DNA from 4 places in the Streptosporangium sp. NBC_01469 genome. Region 4 is predicted to be linked to each of the others. Evidence: riboswitches for the same ligand, from Rfam matches in the RefSeq annotation. Region 4 holds a riboswitch; each other region holds the start of a gene.
What was found. A riboswitch is a leader RNA that binds a small molecule or an ion and turns the genes downstream of it on or off. The one in region 4 is predicted to bind cyclic di-AMP.
Positions count from the first base shown of each region.

Region 1: linked by a shared signal. The riboswitch ahead of OG587_RS05685 (NlpC/P60 family protein) and the one ahead of OG587_RS43325 (hypothetical protein) in region 4 are both predicted to bind cyclic di-AMP.
Region 2: linked by a shared signal. The riboswitch ahead of OG587_RS42100 (coiled-coil domain-containing protein) and the one ahead of OG587_RS43325 (hypothetical protein) in region 4 are both predicted to bind cyclic di-AMP.
Region 3: linked by a shared signal. The riboswitch ahead of OG587_RS45635 (C40 family peptidase) and the one ahead of OG587_RS43325 (hypothetical protein) in region 4 are both predicted to bind cyclic di-AMP.

Region 1 covers NZ_CP109465.1:1,255,500-1,260,019, reverse strand. The annotation lists gene OG587_RS05690 (LuxR C-terminal-related transcriptional regulator) at 880-1,080, shown strand; gene OG587_RS05685 (NlpC/P60 family protein) at 1,134-2,183, opposite strand; cyclic di-AMP (ydaO/yuaA leader) riboswitch at 2,189-2,337, opposite strand; gene OG587_RS05680 (amino-acid N-acetyltransferase) at 2,674-3,327, shown strand; gene OG587_RS05675 (RDD family protein) at 3,547-4,520, shown strand, end outside.
Region 2 covers NZ_CP109465.1:9,658,263-9,662,782, forward strand. The annotation lists gene OG587_RS42085 (HD domain-containing protein) at 385-981, shown strand; gene OG587_RS42090 (DeoR/GlpR family DNA-binding transcription regulator) at 1,068-1,868, shown strand; gene galT (galactose-1-phosphate uridylyltransferase) at 1,865-2,944, shown strand; cyclic di-AMP (ydaO/yuaA leader) riboswitch at 3,017-3,153, shown strand; gene OG587_RS42100 (coiled-coil domain-containing protein) at 3,157-4,131, shown strand; gene OG587_RS42105 (hypothetical protein) at 4,128-4,478, opposite strand.
Region 3 covers NZ_CP109465.1:10,448,502-10,453,021, forward strand. The annotation lists gene OG587_RS45625 (branched-chain amino acid aminotransferase) at 1-953, opposite strand, end outside; gene OG587_RS45630 (3-isopropylmalate dehydrogenase) at 1,128-2,174, opposite strand; cyclic di-AMP (ydaO/yuaA leader) riboswitch at 2,315-2,548, shown strand; gene OG587_RS45635 (C40 family peptidase) at 2,536-3,144, shown strand; gene serA (phosphoglycerate dehydrogenase) at 3,641-4,520, opposite strand, start outside.
Region 4 covers NZ_CP109465.1:9,923,043-9,927,562, reverse strand. The annotation lists gene OG587_RS43335 (carbohydrate ABC transporter permease) at 1-540, shown strand, start outside; gene OG587_RS43330 (DUF4253 domain-containing protein) at 777-1,523, shown strand; cyclic di-AMP (ydaO/yuaA leader) riboswitch at 1,784-1,930, shown strand; gene OG587_RS43325 (hypothetical protein) at 2,181-2,996, shown strand; gene OG587_RS43320 (alpha/beta fold hydrolase) at 3,292-4,152, shown strand; gene OG587_RS43315 (hypothetical protein) at 4,342-4,520, opposite strand, start outside.

The DNA of each region.
Region 1 (4,520 bases), 2.1 Mb from region 4:
GCCGCACGGCTCCGGGCAGGTGGGCGTGAACCTGAGTGTGAGCCGCACGGCTCCGGGCAGGTGGGCGTGAACCCGGGTGTGAGCCGCACGGCCGGGGCGACGGCGGAGCGGTCTTCGATATCGCCGGGCCGTTTCCCGTGGACGCGGCTCAGGACACCGTGACGGAGCGATGCCGGGCCCCCGCCCTCGCGGGTCCGCGGATCGCGGGAGTCCCCGTACGGTGTGCGGGCGAAGCCAGGACGAATGAGGCGAAAACGGTGGGCCGGAACCGGCCGTCGCGCCCGTGGTTCCCCGCAATGTCGGACGCGTTTCTGTACGGGTCGGAAATCCATTTCCAGCACGTCCAATATCGCCCGGCACCCCATCGTCGCCGTGTGATACCTCGCGAATGCCGCAAAACTGCTCCCTTGACCCTCATATTTCCGTGTTTTTCGTGGGGTGCTGTCAAGGTGGTGAGTGACCATGGTCGTCGAAGAGTATCGGGAAGAGATCCGTTTTTCCCGAGAAATGCGGGCGGGCCGGATCCCCGGAGGGCCGGCCCCGGCGCGCCCGGCGGAGCGGCGGTTTCGGCGAAACCTTGTTCTGCCAGGACTTCGATCGCCGCAGCCAGGGGGTGCTTGCCGCCTCGTGCCCAGGCTCGGTCATGACATAGCCGCAAAGGCACTGACATATCATGAGTACTTCATGTAGCGCCTACTATGTCAATACTGGACGCACGCTATGAAGAGTGGAACTTGACGACCTTTGAACAAGGCGTTTACCGTTCCTGGCGGACGGTATTCATTTCCGGCGTCTCGCACCCGGTTTCCAGAGTGGGGGGAGTGACTCTTGATGGCATATCCAGAAGTGGATTCACGCCATGGCGACAGCCCCCTGGGCATGAGCGATATCGGTCTCAGCGACGACGACCTCGTGCTGCTGGCTGAGCTCGCCAAGGGTGTCACGGTGGATCGGGTGGGTCGTCGCCTCGACATCAGCGGGCGGACCGTCAGGCGCAGGCTGAGAGGCATCTGCGACCGCATCGGTGTCGCCACGGCGATCGAGGCCGTGGCCTGGGCCGCCCGCCGCCGCCTGATCTAGCACCGCCGCGTGTCCGGCAGGTCGGGCCGGACACGCGTGCGGGCCGGGCACGTTCAGTCGGCGATGCGGACGCCTCCGGCGAAGGGCCGGTTGTCGATCGTGGCGATGTGGACGACGTCACCCGTCTGGGGCGCGTGGACCATCAGGCCCGCGCCGATGTAGATCCCGACGTGGTGCAGGTCGCTGTAGAAGAAGACCAGGTCGCCGGGGCGCAGCTCGTTCCTGGTGACGTGGGTGCCCGCGGTCCACTGGTTGCCGGTGTAGTGCGGCAGGCTGATGCCGACCTTCTGGTAGGCCCACATGACCAGCCCGGAGCAGTCGAAGGAGTTGGGACCCTCGGCGCCCCAGACGTACGGCTTGAGCTGCTGGGTGAGCGCCCAGCGGGTGGCCTCCGCGGCCTTGCCGCTGCCCACGATGGGCACGTTGGTCTTCACCCTGGCGCCCCTGTTGCTGACGGCCCTGCTGCGCACCTCGCTGAACAGATTGCTCTCGACCCGCGCGACCAGCCGTTCGATCTTGGTCCGGTTGCCGTCGAGCTCCGCCAGGAGCTTCTTGACCTCCGAGGTCCTCGCCTTGGCGCTGGCCTGCGCCCGCTCGGCGGCCTCGATCGATCGGGCCACCTGGGCGACCTCCTCGCTCTGCTGCTGCTGGAGCGCGTAGTTGGTGGTGGCCTGGTCGAGGAAGGTGTCGGGATCCGTAGCCTGCGTGAAGGCGAGCCCGGAGTTGAGGCCGCCCGACATGTAGGTGCTCTGCGCCAGAAGGGTGGCCTTGGTGCGGCGGATGGCCAGCTCGGACTCGCTCGACGCCAGGGTCTTCTTGGCGCTCTCCGCGGCCCGCTGGGCCTGCTTGAGCTTGACCCGCTCGCCGTTGTACCGCTCGGCGAGGGTGCCGATCTCCTCGTGCAGCTTCTCGGCCTGCTTGGCCAGCTGCTGGAGGCTGGGCTCGGGATCGGCGGTGGCCGCCACCAGCGGTGTGCCGAGGGTCAGGGTGGCGAATGCCAGGCCGATGACCGCCATGCGGCGGCGCAGCCCTCGCGGCGCGCGTTCTCGACGGCGGGCGTCGTCGCCCGTGTGCTTTCCTCCGCGGTCGCGCGTGCGCTTCACCAACAGGCTCCTCTCCTCGGCCGCCTACCGGGTTAGCTGACGGGTTCGGGCCGGAGGCAGCCCTACCGGGTGCGCCGGTGGCACTCGGATTCACCCCGGAGGACGTGGTGGGTCCCCGGTTCCCCGCTGGTGGGGGATTCGGCGGGTCAGGCTTTTTACGTCTCTGACATCGAGCACGGAGATTAGTGCACCCGTGGTTCCTGCTCAACCAGAACTGCGAATTCAGTAGAGGTTTCGCAACTGAAATGTCACGGAAAGATCACATGGCAATATGATCAACATGGCCATTACGCTGCCTTTGCCTCGTGGGTGACGGGTGCGGCGGAGGTCTTCCCAGGTCCGGGACCGTGCCAAAGGTGAGTTGTGGCACACGAGAGGAGTCGTGCGCTCAGTGTGGTAAAACGATTACCAAGGGTCACGTGAGGGCTGTGGGCTGCGAGTTAAGGGCGAGCCGTAATTGAAGACCGGTGAGGACGTACGCTGAATGGTCATGGAGCAGCTTGCTGAGCATTCTCCCGCACCGGTCGTTCGCGCTCCCGGCGGCGGGGAGTGGCGCGCCGGATCCGAGGGGGCGGAGCCGGACTCGCCCGCGTCCGGCGCGGGCCCCGAGATCACGGTCCGCCGTGCCCGCACCCCGGACGTCCGCGCCGTCAGGCGGCTCGTCGACACCTACGGCGGCGCCGGCCCGCGCCTGCTGGAGAAGGCCACCGTCACCCTGTACGAGGACGTCCAGGAGTTCTGGGTCGCCACCGACGCGGAGGGGGAGGTCGTCGGCTGCGGGGCACTCCACGTCCTCTGGGAGGATCTGGCCGAGATCCGCACCGTCGCCGTCGATCCGGGCCGCAGGGGGATGGGAATCGGCCACCGGATCGTCTCCGCGCTCATTCGCACGGCCGTCGAACTCGGCCTGCGCCGGGTTTTCTGCCTGACCTTCGAGGTCGACTTCTTCACCAGGCACGGTTTCCGGGAGATCCAGGGCACGCCCGTCGCCCCCGAGGTCTACGCCGAACTTCTCGCCTCCTACGACGAGGGTGTGGCGGAGTTCCTGGATCTGGAGCACGTCAAGCCCAACACCTTGGGAAACACCCGGATGCTGCTGCACCTGACACGCGAGCCCGACTCTGATGACTTTAGAGCTGACTGATCGGAAAGGTGACTGTCGATACCTATGTCGATACCTTGTGCAGCAGCAAGCATGTGCGTCTGACATTTGCCACATGCGCAGTCTAAGTGAGGTGACGCGGTGAGCACCGGACAGCCGCCGTATCCACAGGATGATCCCGACCGCGATCGCACACCGTCGGGGTATCCGGATTACGGACAGCACAACGCGGGTCGAGCCGCTGGCGAACTCGACCCCGACGTGACAGTTGTGGGATATCGGTCGGAGGCCTCACAGCCGAACACCGGCCCAGGACAGAGTCAGCCCGGTTACGGCCAGCAGGGCTACGGGCAACAGGGCTACGGCCAGCAGCCCGGTTACGGTCAGCAGCCCGGGTATGGCCAGCAGCCCGACTACGGGCAGCAGCAGTACGGCCAGCAGCAGGGCTACGGGCAGCAGGGCGGGACCGGCGCGTACGGGCAGCAGCCCGGCTACGGTCAGCAGGCGTCCCAGGAGCAGCCCGGTTACGGTCAGCAGTCCCAGCCCGGGTACGGCCAGCAGGGCGGGACCGGCGCGTACGGGCAGCAGGGCGGGACGGGGGCGTACGGGCAGCAGCCCGGTTACGGTCAGCAGGCGTCCCAGGAGCAGCCCGGTTACGGCCAGCAGCCCCAGCCCGGGTACGGCCAGCAGCCGGGTTACGGCCAGCAGCAGCCCGGCTACGGTCAGCAGTCCCAGCCCGACTACGGGCAGCAGCCGGGTTATGGCCAGCAGCCCGACTACGGGCAGCAGCAGTACGGCCAGCCCGGTTACGGCCAGCAGCCCGACTACGGGCAGCAGGGTTACGGCCAGCAGCAGCCCGCGTACGGCCAGCAGGGCTACGGGCAGCCGTACGGCGGTCCTCCCGGGGCACCCGCCCCGCTCGCCGAGTGGTGGCAGCGTCTGGTGGCGAGGATCATCGACGGGGTCATCCTGGCGATCCCGCTGTTCATCGTCACCACGGTGATCAACTCCCTGGTCGTGACGCCCTACGACTTCAACCTGCAGACGGGCGTCACCTCGGGCGGGAGCGGCTACTTCCTCGCCGGCCTGCTCACCGCGCTGATCACCGCGGGCATCTACGTGGCCTACGAGTTCTTCATGCTCAGCCGGGGCGGGCAGACGGTCGGCAAGATGGTCATGGGCATCAAGGTCGTGCCGGTCGGCGGCGCGCTGTCGCCCGGTGGCCTCAGCTCGGA
Region 2 (4,520 bases), 260 kb from region 4:
TGCGCTTCTTGCGGGCCCTGGCCTTGCGTGCTCGCCTGCCCATGCCGACCACCCCTTCGCCGAGGTTCTTCAGGGTTCCTCCGGGTCCGTACGGGACTCGATCTCACCCGCCCAGACCTTCACATTCCTCCCGGAACGCCCGTCGCACAAGGCCCGGACGACGATCCGTCCGGCTCCGGCGGAGCGTGTTTCCCGGCGTTTCCCCGGCACTGCCCCGACACTGCCCCGGCCTTGACGTTCCGCGCCCCGGCGGGCGGACGCACGGTCGACTCCCTGTCCGGCGACGGGCGTGTGATCGATTCTGCGCCCCGGCAGGGGGACGCGTGATCGTTTTCCCTCCCGCCCCCTCCGGCGCGGCGCCGGCCGGGTTCTAGGCTCCGTCACATGAGCGAGAAGCTGATGGCCCGCTGGCGATCCCTGGCCGGCCCCGGGGCCGACCCCCTCGGCCGCGAACTGATCACCCGGTACGACGAACCGCACCGCAGGTATCACACGACCGCCCACCTGGAGGCCGTGCTCACCCACATCGACGCCCTGGCCGATCACGCCGGGCGTCCGGACCTCGTACGGCTGGCGGCCTGGTTCCACGACGCCGTCTACGACCCGCGGCGCGGCGACAACGAGGAGCGGAGCGCGGGGCTGGCCGAGCGCGCGCTGCCGGAGCTGGGGTTGCCCGCGGAGGCCGTGGCGACGGTCGCCCGGCTGGTCAGGCTGACCGTCACGCACGACCCCGCGCCCGGCGACGCGGACGGGGCCGTGCTGTCCGACGCGGACCTGGCGATCCTGGGCGCGTCCCCCGAGGTCTACGCCGCCTACGCGGCGGCCGTGCGCGAGGAGTACGGCTTCGTCCCCGACGACGCGTTCAGGGCCGGGAGGGCCGCCGTGCTGCGCTCGCTGCTCGACCTTCCGGTGATCTTCCATGTCGCCGACCTGGAGGGGACGGCGAGAGCCAACATCACGGCGGAACTTGATCGGCTGTGAGCGGTTAGTCACCACGATCCAACAGTCTTCCGCCATCCTTGCCGTGGTAATTTGGTGGAATCTGGTGGATTAAGGGGAGTGGGGCAATGCTCGCCCAGCAGCGGCAACAGGCGATCCTGGAGAGGGTGCGCGGTAGCGGCGGGGTCAGGGTCGCCGATCTCGTCCGGGAGCTCGGCGTGTCCGACATGACGATCCGGCGCGACCTCGAGGTGCTCTCCGAGCGCGGCCTGGTGGAGAAGGTCCACGGCGGCGCCACCGCCGCCGGGCCCGGCGCGACCGAGGAACCGGGCTTCGCCGCCAAGTCGGCGCGCCGGCAGGCGGAGAAGGAGACGATCGCCCAGCACGCCGCCCGGCTCGTCCGGCCCGCCACGGCCATCGCGCTCTCCGCGGGGACCACGACCTGGACGCTCGCCCACCACCTGGTCGACGTGCCCGAGCTGACCGTGATCACCAACTCGATCCGGGTCGCCGACGTCTTCCACCGCTCCCCCAGGGCCGATCGCACGGTCGTGCTGACCGGCGGGGTCCGCACCCCCTCCGACGCCCTGGTCGGCCCGGTCGCGGTCTCGGCGATCCGCGGCCTTCACGTCGACACCCTCTTCCTCGGCGTGCACGGGATGAGCGCCCGCGCCGGGTTCACCACCCCCAACCTGCTCGAGGCCGAGACCAACCGCGAACTGGTCGCCTCCGCGCACCGCCTGGTGGTGCCCGCCGACCACACCAAGTGGGGCACGGTCGGCATCAGCACGATCGCGGAGCTGGCCGAGGCTCACATCGTGGTCACCGACTCCGGCCTGACCGAGGAGGCCCGGGAGGAGCTCGCCGCCTCGGTGGGCGAGCTGATCATCACGGAACCCCAGCGGGAGAGCGAGATCGCCGGCCGATGAAGCGTACGATCACCCACCTGGCCGACGGCCGGGAGCTCTTCTACTTCGACCGGCGCGACGACGCCGACCGCGGAGCGGCCGACCGGCGCGATCTGCCGCCCCGGCCCGCCGCCTCCGAGCTGCGCTACGACCCGCTCACCGAGGAGTGGATCGCGGTGGCCGGGCACCGCCAGGGCCGCACCTTCCTGCCCCCGGCCCGCGAGTGCCCGCTCTGCCCCTCCACCCCCGGCAACCTCACCGAGGTGCCCTCCTCGGGCTATGACGTGGTGGTCTTCGAGAACCGGTTCCCGTCGTTCTCCGCCCAGCCGGGCGACCACCGGGAGATCGGGGGGCTGAGCGAGGTCCGCCCGGGGGTCGGCAGGTGCGAGGTGGTCTGCTTCACCTCCGAGCACGACTCCTCGTTCTCCCGGCTCTCCCCCGAGCAGGTCGAGCTGGTGATGGAGGCCTGGGTCGACCGTACGGCAGAGCTGTCGGCGACGCCCGGCGTGGAGCAGGTGTTCTGCTTCGAGAACCGGGGGGCGGAGATCGGCATCACCCTGGCCCACCCGCACGGCCAGATCTACGCGTACCCCTACGTGACCCCGCGCACCAGGCTCACCCTCGGGGTGGCCGAGCGGCACCGGGAGCGGACCGGCGGCAACCTGTTCGCCGACGTCCTGGCCGCGGAGCGGGCGGCCGGGATCCGGGTGGTGGGCTCGAACGAGCACTGGACGGCCTTCGTCCCGGCCGCGGCGCGCTGGCCCGTGGAGGTCCACCTCTACCCGCACCGCGGGGTCCCCGACCTGGTCGCGCTGGACGCCGAGGAGCGCGCGGCGTTCGGCCCCCTCTACACCGACGTGCTCCGCCGCCTCGACGGACTGTTCGGCGTGCCCATGCCGTACATCGCCGCCTGGCACCAGGCACCGGTCTCCGTCGGCCGCGATCTGTCGTACGCGCACATGGAGCTGTTCAGCATCCGCCGCGCGCCGGACAGGCTGAAATACCTCGCCGGGTCGGAGTCGGCGATGGGCGCCTTCGTGAACGACGTGTCGCCCGAGGGCACAGCACATCTCCTGCGCTCTGTTATCACGAACTGATTACCGCTTGGTCTCGTCTTGAGGTCGCATGACCTGCTGTTTACCACTACTATCCTTCCCACATCAGCTTTAAACGCTGATTTGCCTAATCTCGGGCACCTTGCCCGGGAGCCGGGGAACCACCGCACCTGGGGTGAAACCACTTCGGTGGAAGGGCTTCCTCCAGCCCGAACCCGTCAGCTAACCCGGTAGGCGGAAGGAGAGGAGAGTTCGTGGCGGCCCCGTCCCCCACGTTCCGTCGGCATGCGGCTCTGGTCCTCTGCCTGAGCTCGATCGCCGCGTTCACCATCGGTGCCCCCACGGCGGGAATCGCGGAACCCAAGCCCACCGAGGCCAAGCTCCGCGCCGACCTGGCCAAGCTCGGCAAGAAGGTCGACAAGCTGATCGAGACCTACGCGGCCAAGCGCGAGTCCCTCAAGAAGGCGCAGAAGGCCGAGAGCGTCGCCAAGCAGAACCGGGAAAAGGCCGAACAGGTCTACGTCGAGGCCAAACGGCAGGTCGACTCCATCGTCCAGCTCCGCTACCAGAGCAGCGGCGGAGGGCTGCCCGCGCTGGTGTTCTCCGGCGACATGGGCGCCGCCGCGGTGATGGAGCAGCTCACCGCCCAGCAGAGCGCGCACCTGGAGGGCTTCGCCGGCAGCCTCGAACGCAGGAAGAAGGCGGCCGAGACGGCCGCCAGGCTCACCGACGAGATCGGTGAGGAGGCCAAGGAGGTGGAGGCCCAGCGCGAGGAGGCCGAAGACGTGATCCGCGACATGAAGGACAAGCTCGACCGGCTCGCCCCCACCGGTTCCGGCCGCCGCTCCGACGGCAGCTGGGCCCCGCAGCTCCCCACCGGCGCCGACAACATCACCGACCGTACCCGGATCATGCGCGACGCCGTCATGAGGCGCTTCAGCCTCCCGTACTCGGTCGGCTGCTACCGGTCCGCCAACGACGGCGGCGAGCACCCCCTGGGCCGCGCCTGCGACTTCATGATGAGCGCCGGCGGCACGATGCCCTCGGCCGCCAACACCGCACTGGGCGACGAGATCGCCGCCTGGGCCATCAAGAACAAGGCCAAACTCGGCGTGAAGTACGTGATCTGGCGCCAGCGCATCAACCACGGCTCCGGCTGGAGCTTCATGTCCAACCGCGGCGGCGTCACGGCCAACCACTTCGACCATCCGCACATCTCGATGTACTAGTTCTCGGGTACCCGCCTCTCTCGGGGCACATCCAGGGTCTGCGGCACGCCGAAGAGCAGCCGCGCCGTGTGCGGTGGGCCGTCCAGCGTGCGCCAGGGCGGCGTCAGCTCTGGCGGGTCGACGGTTTCGATGTGGGCGGCGAGCCGCGGCGCCACGCTCTCCGGAAGCGGGATGTCACGCAGCTTGCCCCCCCTTCGGGGAGCGAAGGCGCAGCTCGGCAAGCCGGTAGGTGGAGCGGCCGAGGTCTGCGCGGCCGGCCACTGCTCGTCGTACTCTCTGACAAAGATCTTTCCGGCGTCTATGCGCTCGTCGCGAGTACTCGCGACGAGCGCATAGACGCGGGGCATATGCCACTCCCGGAGGGGATGCCTGTGGCTCCGGTAACCGGC
Region 3 (4,520 bases), 530 kb from region 4:
CCGACCGGGGTGACGACCGCGGCGGTGCCGCAGGCGAAGACCTCCGTGAGCTCGCCCGTCTCACAGCCCCGCTGCCACTCCTCGACCGACAGGCGCCCCTCCTCGGCGTGGAGGCCGAGGTCGGCGGCGAAGGAGAGGATCGAGTCGCGGGTGATGCCGGGCAGGAGCGTGCCGGTGAGCGCCGGGGTCAGCAGGCGGTCGCCGTAGACGAAGAACAGGTTCATCCCGCCCATCTCCTCGACGTAGCGGTGCTCGCCCGCGTCGAGCCAGACCACCTGGTCGCAGCCCTGCTCGACGGCCTGGCGCTGGGCCACGAAGGCCGCCGCGTAGTTGCCGCCGCACTTGGCGAAGCCGGTTCCGCCGGGGGCCGCCCGGGTGTACTCGGTGGAGAGCCAGACGGTTACGGCCTTCCCGCCCCCGAAGTAGGCCGCCGCCGGAGAGGCGATGACCATGTACCTGTAGGTCCTGGACGGGTAGTTGACGCCGAGCGCCGGCTGCGTGGCGATCATGAAGGGGCGCAGGTAGAGGCTGTGTCCCGGCGTGGTCGGGACCCACTCGCGGTCGGTCTGGACGAGCAGCTCCAGCGACTCGACGAACGTCTCCTCGGGCAGCTCGGGCATGGCCATCCGCCGCGCGGAGGTGTTGAAGCGGGCGGCGTTGGCCTCCGGCCGGAAGGTCACGATCGTGCCGTTCTCCTGGCGGTAGGCCTTGAGTCCCTCGAAAAGCTCCTGCGCGTAGTGGAAGACCGACGTCGCGGGGTCGAGGCTGAGCGGGCCGTACGGCACGAGCGCGGCGTCGTGCCAGCCCTCCCCCTCGGTGTAGTCGATCGAGATCATGTGGTCGGTGAAGACCTGACCGAACCCCGGGCTCGCCAGTACCTGCTCGCGCTCTGCCGCGGTGCGAGCGTGGTCGGAGAGCTGCACGTCGAAGCTGAGCTTCTGAGCGGTGGTCATCGCACGGATCCTTCTCTTGGTGTCTGGCTTACCCTCTGGTCCATTCTGCGTCGGACCGGGTAACGGGAAACTACTCCATCCATGCCGAAAACCGGCAGTGCTGGAGAAACAAAAAACGCGCCTGGCGGCTCGGGTGAGCCGCCAGGCGCGTCGGGGTAGAGGGAGGCGGCTTCCTCAGCCGGCTACTCGGGCGGTGATGTCGTCGCCGATCTCGTGGGTGGTCCGGCCGGCCCGTCCGGCCGGCCGCTCGACCAGGTCGTCGGCGACGGCCTGCTCGACCCTGGCGGCCTCGGCGGCCATCCCGAGGTGGTCGAGGAGCATGGCGACCGACAGGATCGTGGCGGTCGGGTCGGCCTTGCCCCGGCCCGCGATGTCGGGGGCGCTGCCGTGGACCGGCTCGAACATGCTCGGCGCGGTGCGGTCGGGGTTGACGTTGCCGCTGGCCGCGAGGCCGATGCCACCGGCGATCGCCGCGCCGATGTCGGTGAGGATGTCGCCGAAGAGGTTGTCGGTGACGATCACGTCGAAGCGCTCCGGCTGGCTGACGAAGAACATCGAGGCCGCGTCGACGTGGCAGTAGTCGGTCTGGACGTCGGGATACTCCAGGCTGACGCGGTCGAAGGTGCGGGCCCAGAGGTCACCGGCGTAGGTGAGCACGTTGGTCTTGTGGACCAGCGTCAGCTTCCTGCGGGGGCGGCCGAGCGCCTTGTCGAAGGCGTAGCGCACGACGCGCTCGACGCCGTAGGCGGTGTTCAGCGACTCCTGGGTGGCGATCTCGTGCGGCGTGCCCCGGCGCATGACGCCACCCGCTCCGGCGTACAGGCCCTCGGTGCCCTCGCGGACGACGACCATGTCGATGTCCTCGGGGCGGGCCTTGCCCAGCGGTGTCTCGACGCCGGGGAAGAGCTTGACCGGACGCAGGTTCACGTAGTGGTCGAGCTGGAAGCGGAGCTTGAGCAGCAGGTCGCGCTCCAGGATGCCCGGGGGCACGCTGGGGTCGCCGACCGCGCCGAGCAGGATCGCGTCGTATCCGCGCAGCTCGTCGAGGACCGGGTCCGGCAGGGTCTCGCCGGTCTCGTGGTAGCGCTTGGCGCCGAGGTCGTAGGTGGTGGTCTCCACCTTCGTGCCGACCGCTTCGAGGACCTTCAGTCCCTCGGTGACGACCTCGACTCCGATTCCGTCCCCGGGGATGACCGCCAGGCGAATGTTACGCGAATCCATGCAGGCACCCTACCGGTCCGTCTCGGTGATCGAACACCGGTCTCACTCCTCGGACGTGACCGCGCGGTGACACGCCTGATCGCTTTGTCCTTTTTTGCTCGGTATTGACCCTTTCGGGAGGTTTCGTTATGGTCCTCCCATTCACATCAATGCCTAATCCGTACGGGCCATCCCCTTACCGGGCCCGCACGGAGCCGGGGAACCACTCTTTCCGGAATCCGCCGGGCCCCCGGGAACCCCGCTCCTCCCCCGGAGCGCGTTCCCGCTCGCCATCACGCGGATTCCTTGGGGCGAATCAGCGCGTTCTCGCGCCGTAGGGCGGCCTCCACGCCCGAGCCCGACAGCTCACCCGGCCGGCCTTATGGAAGGAATCATCCTGTCCGGCACAGTTCTCCCCCGCGTCCTGTCCATCTCCGCCTCGATGATCGTCGCCGGCGCCGCGGTGCTCGCGACCTCGCCCGCCGCCCTGGCCGTCTCCCCACCCCCGGGCCCCGGGCCCGCCGCGCTCAACACCCCCGCGCTGAAGCAGGCGCTGAAGGCCACGAACGTCAAGCCCGCCTGGCAGAAAGCCGTGGACTGGGCGATGTCCAAGCGCGGAACGCCCTACGTCTGGGGTGGCACCGGCCACGGCGGCTTCGACTGCTCCGGCCTGATGCTCCGCGCCTACCGCGCCGCCGGGATCAAGCTCCCCCGCGTCACCTACGACCAGTACGACGCGTTCCCCAAGAAGATCGCCTGGAGGGATCTCAGAGCCGGCGACCTGGTCTTCTTCAGCGGCCTCGGCCATGTCGGCATGATCACCAAGCCCGGCTACATGGTCCACGCCCCGCAGACCGGCGACGTGGTCAAGGAGGAGAAACTCGACTCCTGGCGCCGCGACTCCTTCGCCGGCGCGGTGCGCCCCGACCCGCAGGGGGTTCAGCTGACCGAGCGGGTCAAGCTCGCGACCGAAACAGTGACCGGCGGATGAGACACGCCGGCGGGTCACCGCCGGAAGGCCGTGGAGACCCCGGCGGCGAGAACGGGCTCAGCGGGTGGGCGCACCACCGTTGTCCCTGCGGTCCAGAGCGGTCTGGAGCGCGTCGATGGCCTCGTCCTCGGTCTCGTCGGGACGGTTCCAGGGATACATGTCGTACATGGCGAATCTCGTCTCGGTCGCATGCGAGCAAGGAAGGTGGTCGAGACTCCGGTCGGGACTCCGACCAGGCCTGATGTCGCGGGTCCGGATCACGGACCGCCGACGGGGGCTTGGAGCCGGCAGGCGCCACGACACCGCGGCGAGTCGCCGGCCTGCCCCTGTCAGGCCCCGCCGCGGCAGGTAGGAATGGCAAGAACCTGGCGCATTTCATTCCAGGTTACCTGGCCACGGAAACGCCGTCTCGCCCGGCGTACACACTTCTCACATGCTGAGACGAAATGTGGCCGCCGTCCCGGTCTCCGGGGCGGCGGCCACATCGGCGGGACGGCTAGTCGGCCAGGTCGACGGAACGGCCGCTGTCGGCGCCGATCTCCGAGCCGATCTGGTCGATCACCTCGGCCGGGATGGCGGTGTCGACGGTGAGCGCGATGAGCGCCTTGCCGCCCTTGGCGTCACGGGCCACCTGCATCGAGGCGATGTTGATCGAGTGGTCGCCGAGGATGCGGCCGACCACGCCGACGATGCCGGGGCGGTCGGTGTAGGTGAAGAACGACAGGTGGTCGGTCGGCTCGATCTCCATCTGGTAGCCGTTGACCTCGACGATCTTCGTGATCTGCCTCGGCCCGGACAGGGTGCCGGAGACCGAGATCGCGCGGCCGTCGGCGAGGACGCCGCGGACCGTCACGACGTTGCGCCAGTCGGGGCTGTCGGAGCTGGTGATCAGCTCGACCGACACGCCGCGGTCCTTGGCCAGCAGCGGGGCGTTGACGTAGGTGACCGAGTCCTCGACCACGTCGGTGAAGACGCCCTTGAGCGCGGCCAGTTCCAGCACGCGGACGTCGTGGGAGGCGATCTCGCCGCGCACCTCGACGTCGAGCTTGGTGGCGACCTCGCCCGCGAGGGCGGTGAACACCCGGCCGAGCTTCTCGGCGAGCGGCAGGCCCGGCTTGACGTCCTCGGCGACGGCGCCGCCCTGGACGTTGACCGCGTCCGGCACGAACTCCCCGGCGAGGGCGAGCTTCACGCTGCGCGCGACCTGGGTGCCGGCCTTCTCCTGGGCCTCGTGGGTGGAGGCGCCCAGGTGCGGGGTGACGACGACCTGGTCGAGCTCGAAGAGCGGGCTGTCGGTGACCGGCTCCTTCGGGAACACGTCGATGCCGGCGCCGGCGACGCGCCCCTCCTTGATCGCGGAGTAGAGGGCGTTCTCG
Region 4 (4,520 bases):
ACGACCGTGCTGATCATGTTCCTGGCGGCGCAGATGGTGCCGGTGGAGGCGCTCACCATCCCGCTGTTCTTCCTCGTCCGCGACCTCGGCGCGGTGGTTCCCGGGGTGGGGCTCAACACCCTGGGCTCGCTCGTCTTGGTTCATCTGGCGTTCTCGCTGCCGTTCGCCATCTGGATGATGAGGGGGTTCGTGGCCGCGGTGCCCGAGACGCTGGAGGAGGCCGCGATGATCGACGGTGCGAGCCGGCCGGTGATCCTGTGGCGGATCATCTTCCCCCTCGTCGCGTCGGGACTGGTCGCCACGAGCGTCTTCTCGTTCATCACCGCCTGGAACGACTTCATCTTCGCCAGGACCTTCATCATCTCGGCCAGGGACAACCAGACGCTGCCCGCGGCCCTGCTGGTCTTCTTCAAGCCCGACGAGAACGACTGGGGCGGCATCATGGCGGCCTCGACGCTGATGACCGTTCCCGTGCTGATCTTCTTCGTGGCCGTCCAGCGCAGGCTGGTCGCCGGCCTGGGCGGGGCGGTGAAGGACTGACACCCGCCCGGCTCCGTTCCTCCCTGTACCGATAATTTTTGCCTGGACCAGGGCAGAACTGTCCCTCGGGATGGTTGACAGGCCAAAATTGGTCCGTGGTCAGGATCGGATCGGTAGAGATGAGCGATTGCGAGCGTGGGCAACTTCCGCCAGTTCTGGGTCAGCTGTTCGCCGACGGAGCCGATGGAGCCGACGGGAGCGAGGGGGCCGGCGGAGGTGAGGGCCGGAGGCTCTCGGTGGAGCTGCCACCGGGGGACGTGGTCTGGCCCGACCCCGGTTACGCTCAGCTCGCGGTCCGTCGCCGTCCGGCGTTCTGGCTCAGCGAGGTGGCGGTCTCCGGCGAGTACTGGGCCCGGTTGAGGGCCCAGCACGGGCAGTCGGGCCTGTGGCCGGTCCTGCTGGAGGACTCCGTCCAGCCCTGGTCGGCCGGCCAGATCGCCCCGGACACCGCGAGCCAGATCGACAACTACCACGCCGCCGCGTTCATGGCCGAGGTGTGGTCCGACTGGATCGCCAAGGCCAATCTCGACCAGCTCGAACTGCTCGACCCCTTCGGGCCCGAGTGTCCCGGCCCGGCCCCGTCGGGAAGGCTCGCCGCCGATCCCGGCGTGGTCGCCGACTGGTACGCCGGGCTGGTGGCCGAGCGCAGGACCCCGCTCGGGCTCGTCGCGGTCGAGCGCGGGGCCGACGCGCTCGCCGTCATGGGCTGGCAGGGCGCCCTGAACCACAACGAGTGGATGGTCCCGCTCGCGGCCGTCGTGCGGAGCTGGGAGGACAGGTTCGGGGTGCGGGTGGTCGGCATGGGCTTCAACACCCTCGACCTCAGCGTCGCCGCGCCCCCGACGACCTCCGAGCACGCCTTGCACGTCGCCGCCGAGCACTGGACGTTCTGCCCCGACAGCATCATCCAGGGGGCGGGGAGCCTCATCGACTACGCCGAGCAGATCAAGGGCAGGAACGCCTGGTCGTTCTGGTGGGACTGACCGGCCCGGGTTGACCCGCGGGGTGCGGACTCCCTCGCGTGGGTCTCCGGGCATGGGTGCCCCGGGGTGGATTCCACGATCGGGGCGACATTCGTGCTGGTAGGGCGGGTGTTGGCCTGGCGGGGTGATCGATGAGGCTTTCTTGAAGCTTGCAGGTAGATCTTCTGGGGTTTTCATGGCGTTTGCTTTGCTTTGTCCGTTTTGGGAGGTAGTGTCCACTGTTATCGGTTGGCGACCTGCCCTTCACAAGAGGGAGCGGCCGGCCGACGTCGAATCCCGAGGGCCCACTGGGCTCCGGAGCCGGGGAACCAGTTTTCCGGGGTGAATCCGCCGCGAGCGCGCAGCGGTAGGGCAACTCCACCGCCCGAACCCGTCAGCTAACCCGGTAGACGAGATGGAGAGGAGATCCCCTCATGGATCACCGCGTCACCACGTCGGTGCACCCCCTGTCCGCGCCGACCACCTGAACTTTCACCCCCACCCCCGTCCCCCCGACCTCGCCGCCGCGTCTGATCGCGGCATCTTCAGGACCGTGCTCCGCGTAGCGATTGGTTGATCCGGCTACGCCCCCTTTTCCGACGAGCGCGTCCCCGCCGGTGCACCCCTTCGGTGTTCGCACCTGGCCGCCCCGTTCCCTCGCGAAAGAGCCACTTCTCCATGCACCCCTTCTTTGGTCTGCACAAGAAAAGCCTGAGCAAGTACCTCCCGCGTAACAACGCCCCCCTCAAGCGCGGCTTCGCCGCCGCCACCCTCGTCGGTGCGAGCGTCCTCGCCTCCGTCGGCGTCGCCTCGGCGCTTCCGGCCCACGCCTTGGCGGCCCCCACCCGCCTCGCCGCCGACCCCGCGGTCGGTGCGCCGGCCGGTGCCGAGGCCGTCCTCCTCCAGGGTGCGACCACGGCCTCCTACTTCTGGGACGACTCCTCCGGCCGGGCCGGTGACACCGGACTGCCCGCCAGTGGCAGGCCGATGCAGAAGGGCATGATCGCCAGCCCGAGCTGGCCCCTGCTCACCGAGGGCTACATCCTCTACAAGGGCAAGAAGGCCAGGTTCTTCGTCGGCGACCGCGGCCCGGGTAACCCCTCGAACCAGGGCATCATGGTCGACATCGACGCCAAGACCTTCGCCGACCTGACCGGCGGCACGTTCAACGCCGGCACGCTCGGCGTGGACGGCAACGGTGGCATGGGCCACATCGACATCCAGTACGTGGTCACCAAGTGGGGCGACGGCACGGGGATCAAGAACCACCCCGTGGCGTTCTCCACCGGTGCCTGGGGCCGCAAGGACACCAGCCCGGCCAGGCCGCCGGCGACCGTCTTCGCCATGGCGAGGCAACTGGGGATAGGCCTGAAGACCCAGCTGGTGAGCGCCGAGGCGCGGCCGTGGATCGGCAAGCCCAAGGTCATGGTCGAGCCCGTCTCCGCGCACGTCCCGACCGGCACGGCCGCCGGGCCCGGCGTCGGGAAGAACTGACCCCGCTCGCGCGAGAACCGGGCCGATGCCGACCCCGTTCACGCGAGCGGGCGGATGCCGACCCCGTTCACGCGAGCGGGCCGATCCGGAAGGACCGGCTCGCGCGGGGGCCGTCCGAGAAACGACCGATCCGCTCACGCGCGCTCGCGAAGGCCGGGGCGGGGCCTGACGGGGGGCCGCGGCCCGCTCGCGCGGGGGCGATCCTGGGACACCGGTGGGGACCACCCCGCCGGTGTCGCGTTTCCCCCCGAATGGCATTCTGTCCCGCACAACCAGTACGGACGGTAGGAGTGCCATGACTCTGCGAGCCCCGGCGAACGGCATCGAGATCGCCTACGAGACCTTCGGCTCTCCGGAGGCTCGCCCCCTCCTGCTGATCACGGGCCTCGGCTGCCAGATGATCCAGTGGGACGACAGGTTCTGCGAGCTGCTCGCGGACCGCGGCTACCACGCGGTGCGCTTCGACAACCGCGACAGCGGCGAGAGCACCCACCTCGCCGAGGCGGGGACGCCCGCCCTGGACGGGAGCGGGGAGGTCCCCTACCTGCTGGACGACATGGCCGACGACGCCGCCGGGCTGCTCGACGCGCTCGGCTGGGACACGGCCCACGTGGTCGGCCTCTCGATGGGCGGGATGATCGCGCAGTCACTCGCGATCCGCCACCCGCACCGGATGCGCAGTCTCACCTCGATCATGTCCACGCCGAGCCCGCAGGCCGCCCTGCTGACCGACCCGGACGTGCTCATGCCGGCCTTCACGCCCGACCGCGAGAGCGCGATCCGGCGGGCCCTCGACAACTGCGCCGTCGTCGGCTCGCCCGGCTACCCGTTCGACCGGGAGTGGAACGCCGAGATCGCCGGGCTGGGCTACGACCGGTCGTACGACCCGGCGGGCACGGCCAGGCAGGTGGCCGCGATCATGGCCTCCGGTGACCGTGCGCCCCGGCTCAAGGAGCTCGCGATTCCGGCTCTCGTGCTGCACGGGGAGGACGACCCGCTCGTCCCGCTGCCCGCCGGAATCGCCACGGCCGACGCGATCCCCGGCGCCCGGCTGATCACCTTCCCCGGCATGGGCCACGACCTGCCCGCCGAGCTCTGGCCCTCCTTCGTCGACGCGATCGACGAACTCACCACCTTCGCGGACTCGGGACGGTGACCTCCGGCACGCCCGTCACCGGCTTTCTCCGTACGGTGTCCGGCACGTTCGTCACCGTCTCGTCAGGGCGGTGGGCTCAGGTACGCCCCCACCGCTCCGCACGGTGGGCTCCGGTACGCCCGTCACCGGTCTCCTCGGGTGGGCCCCGGTGCGGTCCGCGCCTCCCGGGGCGCGGGCCGCACCGGAGGATCAGACTTCGAGCTTCTCCTCGATGCCGCGCAGGGTGTGCCGCGCGAGCGCGAGGTTGGCCCGGTTCCGGTCGAGAGCCAGGTAGAGGAAGAGCCCTTTGCCGCTCCGGCCCGAGATCGGGCGGATCACGTGGTACTGCGTGCCGAGCGTGATGAGGATGTCCTCGATGCCGTCCTTGA